2 linked regions of the Luteolibacter flavescens genome follow. The protein of the gene in region 1 interacts with the protein of each later gene in a pairwise test. Links are inferred from orthologs where the notes say so. Each region holds a gene or a part of one and is shown in the gene's direction. Other genes may lie near its edges.

Evidence for each region. The genes of interacting proteins can lie anywhere in the genome.
Region 2: the proteins of sucB (region 1) and lpdA interact in binary tests that used the Escherichia coli proteins (3 or more experiments, as listed by UniProt). The link is inferred for Luteolibacter flavescens from one-to-one orthologs.

What each region holds. Positions count from the first base shown.
Region 1 is NZ_JAPDDS010000001.1:730,522-733,416, reverse strand. It holds sucB (dihydrolipoyllysine-residue succinyltransferase), read left to right. Parts: upstream 1-681; coding sequence 682-2,109; downstream 2,110-2,895. Other genes in the region: OKA04_RS03040 (hypothetical protein), read right to left, coding at 2,193-2,895; OKA04_RS03050 (2-oxoglutarate dehydrogenase E1 component), read left to right, coding at 1-595. UniProt on the Escherichia coli protein: E2 component of the 2-oxoglutarate dehydrogenase (OGDH) complex which catalyzes the second step in the conversion of 2-oxoglutarate to succinyl-CoA and CO(2).
Region 2 is NZ_JAPDDS010000002.1:165,618-168,496, reverse strand. It holds lpdA (dihydrolipoyl dehydrogenase), read left to right. Parts: upstream 1-688; coding sequence 689-2,071; downstream 2,072-2,879. Other genes in the region: OKA04_RS04130 (hypothetical protein), read right to left, coding at 2,185-2,879; OKA04_RS04140 (hypothetical protein), read right to left, coding at 176-595; OKA04_RS04145 (hypothetical protein), read left to right, coding at 1-153. UniProt on the Escherichia coli protein: Lipoamide dehydrogenase is a component of the glycine cleavage system as well as of the alpha-ketoacid dehydrogenase complexes.

The sequences.
Region 1 (2,895 bases):
GCGCTTCCTCCAGCTCTGCGCCGGAAAGAACATCATCGTCGGGAACTTCACCACGCCGGCCCAGTACTTCCACGCGCTGCGCCGCCAGAAGATGCGTCCTTTCCGCAAGCCGCTGATCCTGATGACGCCGAAGAGCCTGCTCACGCGTCCGGAAGCGGTCTCCCAGGAGGCCGACTTCCTCGAGGGCTCGTGCTTCCAGGAAGTGCTGCCGGATCCGAAGCACTTCGACGATCCGATGTCGGTCGAGCGCATCGTCTTCTGCTCGGGCAAGGTTTACTACGATCTCGCCGCCTACCGCGAGGAGCATGGCATCACGAACACCGCCATCCTCCGCGTGGAGCAGCTCTATCCCTTCCACGACGAGCTCATCGCCGCGCTGGTCGGCCAATACGGAGCCGCGAGCAAGTTCGTCTGGTGCCAGGAAGAACCGCTCAACATGGGTGCGTGGTCCTACATCTTCCCACGCCTGGAGAAGGTGCTGGACCGCCGCGTGCGCTACGCCGGCCGCAACCGCGCCTCCAGCCCGGCCGCCGGGTCGAAGGCCCAGCACTACAAGGAACACAAGGCCCTCCTCGAGGCCGCGTTCAACGTCTGAGATTGGTAGATGGCGGGTGGCAGGCAGACTGCTATCCGCCTCTCCTTGCATTCCCGATTTTCTCGTCTCCACTAAAGCCTTTCCCGATGTCTCTCGAAGTCAAAGTACCCGCAGCCGGTGAGTCCATCACCTCGGCCAATGTCGCCCGCTGGCACAAGCAGAACGGCGAAGCCGTCCGCAAAGGTGAAATCCTCGTGACGCTCGAAACCGACAAGGTTTCCAGCGAACTTGAAGCCGCCGCCGACGGGGTCCTCACGATCATCGTCGGGGAAGGGGAGGAAGTCGCCATCGGCACCGTGATCGCCAAGCTCGACGAGACCGCCGCTGCTTCCGGCAGTGCTCCGGCTCCTGCCGCAGCAGCCCCGGCATCCGCGCCTGCTGCCTCCGCCGCACCGGCCCCTGCCTCGGCGAGCGGACAAGTGCTCGACGTGAAGGTGCCCGCCGCCGGCGAGTCCATCACCTCTGCGAATGTCGGCCGCTGGCACAAGTCCGACGGCGCCGCCGTCACCAAGGGCGAAGTGCTCGTGACCCTGGAAACCGACAAGGTCTCCAGTGAACTGGAGGCGGAAGCTTCCGGCACGCTCAAGATCCTCGTCGCTGAAGGCACCGAGGTCGCCATCGGCACCGTGGTCGCCCGCATTGCCGTCGGCGATGTCGCTGCTGCTCCGGCCTCCGCACCGGCATCTGCCGCGACTCCGGCTCCCGCCGCCGCCGCTGCGCCCGCTCCGGCACCGGCCGAGGCACCAAAGCCACGCGCCATCGAGCTTCCTACCGCCCCGTCTTCTCCCGCCGCCGCATCCGCGCCAGTCACCGACGGTCGCACGACCCGCAAGAAGATGAGCATGCTGCGCCGCAAGATCGCGACGCACCTCGTGAATGCCCAGCAGACCGCGGCGATCCTCACCACCTTCAACGAGGCTGACATGTCCGCCGTCATGGACCTGCGCAAGGCCGTGCAGGAGGACTTCCTCAAGAAGCACGGCGTGAAGCTCGGCTTCATGTCCTTCTTCGTGAAGGCCGTGGTGCAGGCGCTGAAGGACGTGCCACAAGTGAATGGCATGATCGACGGCCAGGACATCGTGGAGAACCACTTCTACGACATCGGCGTCGCCATCGGCACCGAGAAGGGCCTCATCGTCCCGGTCATCCGCGATGCCGACAAGAAGAGCTTCGCCCAGATCGAGCAGGACATCCTCGACTACGCGAAGAAGGCCAAGGACGGCAAGATCGCCATCGAGGACCTCCAGGGCGGTGTCTTCACCATCTCGAATGGCGGCACCTACGGCTCGCTGCTCAGCACGCCGATCCTCAACCCGCCCCAGAGCGGCATCCTCGGCATGCACACCATCCAGCAGCGCCCGGTCGCCGTGAATAACCAGGTCGTCATCCGCCCGATGATGTATCTGGCCCTCAGCTACGACCACCGCCTGGTGGACGGCAAGGAAGCCGTGACCTTCCTCATCCGCATCAAGGACTGTATCGAGAATCCGACGCGCCTGATGCTGGAAATGTGAGGTGTCTGGACCAAACTGACTTTTCCGATGGCCCGCGGGGAATCCTGCGGGCCATTTTGTTTTCCGAGGTGCAGGGGCGGATCTCACTCAGGCTTGGTAGGAATCTCCGCAAAGGGATCTTCCGCCTCCTCCTCCATGCTCTTCTCTGCTTCCTCCTTTTTCCGCCGACTGAGTTCTTCCAAATTCTGCCGGGCTTGCGCAGCGGTCTGCGGGTCTTCGATTGCAGACAGCAGTTGCTCGCGAACCTCCGGCGTGAAGTCGGTATGGATAATGACGCCGCGGATGAAGGCATCGCGGTCCGGCCCGGGAGGCAGGGCTGCCACGCAGTCCTGGACCGGTGATGGCGCACGATGATCGAAGAGGGAACCGAAGTTCCGCAGCGCCTGCTGACGTAGCGGCTCTGCACGGATGGCTTGCAGACGCTGGACGGACTCCAAGGCGGTGGTGAATTCGTCTTCAATCACCCAGTCCAGTGCGGACTTCGCCAGCACCCGTGCGGTCTCTCCAGCGGGATCTCCCATCAGCCCGGCAGCATCCATCGAGTTGATCAGCTTCACCGCGGCGGTGGTGTCGCCGCGCGAGTGATGAACCATGGCATCCGCGGCAGCAGCGCGGAATTCCTCTGGCAGGGCGGCCAGGCGCTGGACCTGCTCGTCCACGGGCAGGTGGCCTAGCTCCTGGGATTCCCACTTCTCCAGGAAGATCGAGCGAAGCACGTCATCGGGCTCCGACCTTAGAAAGGGCAGGGGATCCTCACCGGCTTCCTCGGCCATGCGCTCTGCGAAG
Region 2 (2,879 bases), on another replicon or contig:
CAAGTCCTTGACCGCGAGGTGCAGGCGGGGAAGACGAAGCTCGGGATCTTCTACGGGGCCGCCCATTTCCCCGACATGGAGAAGAAGCTGCTGGCAGCCGGTTGGGAAAAGACCGGCACCGAGTGGCTGACGGCGTGGGATATCGGGAAGTGACGGGGGCTCTTTGGCCCTGTCGTTATGGCTTGGGGGCCAGTCGTTGCTTCCGTCGCTGCCAAACCGCGACAGTCGCACCCCAGAGCATCATATAGCCCAAGACGATAGCCCAATAGGCGACTTCGGCGGGTTGGTTCACCGGATCGAATGGATCGTCGTCCTTGGTTTCCGGGGAGAACGCTGCCGGGAACCAGCGCTCTTCCATCCCGTCCAATGGTTCTGAATGTGAGCTGAAGCTCATTTCTCCCCAATCGCCATTCTGGGCGTCGAAGTTGATCGCTCCGCTCCGACTCTGGATGACGCAGGCCGCCTCACGGCCCTCGCAGTTGAACTGGGTGACTCGCACATTCGAGTCGGTCCAAGCCCACATGAGGAACAAGAACCCCGGCACCCCGAGCCAAAACAGCCGGGAACGATACCAAGGGCGGATCAGGCCTTTCACCCTGCGGAAATTGCCCCGGACCTTCCCCTTTGACAATCCGGGAACCCCCGACCACCCTCCGCGCGAATTCCTACCGCATCACGCACTCCCACCATGGCCTACGATCTTATCGTCATCGGTGGCGGCCCGGCCGGCTACGTCGCCGCCATCCGCGCCGCCCAACTCGGCAAAAAAGTAGCCTGCGTCGAGGCTGACCGCGCCGGCGGCACCTGCCTGAACTGGGGCTGCATCCCGACCAAGGCCCTGCTCAAGAACGCCGAGCTGTACCACACGCTTTCCCACCGTGCGAAGGAGTTCGGCTTCTCCTTCGACAATCTCCAGTACGACTGGTCCGCCGTGGTGGGCCGCTCGCGGAATGTCTCGAACAAGCTCGCCGGCGGCATCGAGTTCCTCTTCAAGAAGAACAAGATCGACTACGTCCGCGGCCTCGGTGCCATCACCGCCCCGGGCAAGGTGGAAGTCACCGCCGCCGATGGCACGAAGTCCACGGTCGATTCGAAGGACATCATCATCGCCACCGGTGCGAAGTCCCGCCCGCTGCCGCCGCTGCCGTACAATGGCACCACGGTCATCGGCTCGAAGGAGGCCATGGTCCTCGAGAAGCAGCCGAAGAGCATGATCATCATCGGCGCAGGCGCCATCGGCGTGGAATTCGCCTACATCTACAATTCCTTCGGCACGAAGGTGACCCTCGTCGAAATGGCCCCGCGCCTCGTGCCGGTGGAAGACGACGAAGTGGGCGACGCGCTCGAGAAGTCCTTCACCAAGCAGGGCATCCGCTGCCTCTCGAATCACAAGATCACCAAGACCGAGGACAAGGGCAGCCATGTCGAGGTCACGGTCGAGGGCGCGAAGGAAAACGGCGTCCTTTCCGCGGACGTCGTGCTCGTCGCCATCGGCGTGCAGCCGGTGCTTCCCGGCGGCCAGCAGCCGGAGCTCACCGAGCGCGGCTTCGTGAAGACCGGCGATCGCTACGAGACCTCCATCCCGGGCGTCTACGCCATCGGTGACGTCAGCGGCCCGCCGCTGCTCGCGCACACCGCGTCCTTCGAGGCCATCCAGTGCGTCGAGGGCCTCTATGTGGACGGCCACACCCCGCGGAAGGTGACGAATTTCCCCGGCTGCACCTACTGCCACCCACAGATCGCCTCCGTCGGCAAGACCGAGCGCGCGCTGAAGGAAGAAGGCATCGAGTACAAGGTCGGCAAGATCCCCTTCGTCGCCATCGGCAAGGCCATCGCCTCCGGCGAGCCGGACGGCTTTGCAAAGCTCCTCTACGGCAAGAAGCACGGCGAGCTGCTCGGCGCGCACATCATCGGTGAGAATGCCACCGAGCTCATCGCCGAGATGGGCCTGGCGCTTGACCAGGAACTCACCGCCGAGGAGATCCACTCCACCATCCACGCTCACCCGACCATGAGCGAGGTGATCCACGAGGCCACCCTCGCCGCGGACGGCCACGCCATCCACTTCTGATCCCTGCGAGGCGGCCCGCTGCCTCCAGAGACCATCTTACCCAAAAGCCGTCCCGGAAAACCGGGGCGGCTTTTTCCTTTTGTCGGAGGATAGAAAGCTCCCGGGAGCAGGCGCTACTTTTCCGGCTGCTTCTTCACCTTCTCGCGTGCCTTTTCCATCAGCTTCTCCGTGCCCCACTCCAGCGAGTCGCCGTCGAAGTAGCGGAGCTTGAAGTCGTCGGTCTTCTTGAGCGCCTTCAGCTCGGGACTCTGCTCCAGCATGGCGATGGCCTCGGCAGCGGCGAATCTGAAGGGGTCCGCCACGCCCGGGGCATTCGGGTCCGCCTTCTTGCTCTCCCACTCCTGCTCGAAGAGCGCGTCGAAGACCTCGTAGTGGATCTCATTCAGCCGGTTCGTGTCGGGCGGGCATTTCAGATGGTAGCTCGGATACTTCCACGCGTTGAAGTGCCAGCGGCCCATGATCTTGCGGACCTCCTCGTCGGTCTTGTCCTCCAAGCCCGTGCTGTTTTTCCGGAATGCCGCCACGCCATCGACGTAGCCCTTCTCGGTATTGAGATAGACCGAGAGATCCCAGTTCTCGCCGCTCTCGATGACGATCCCGTAGATCGGCTCGTCGGGATGGGCTGCGCTGAAGTGGGCGATGACGCTCGTGAGGTAGCCGCCGAGTTCCTTCGTGACCCGCGGCCAATCCACGGCCTCGGCCTTGTCCCAGGCTTCCGCGGTCGTCTTATATTCGCCGTACTTCGACTTCCCCTCACCGTGCGCGGGGACACAAGCAAGGAGGGCGAGTGCAAGGATGAGTTTTCTCA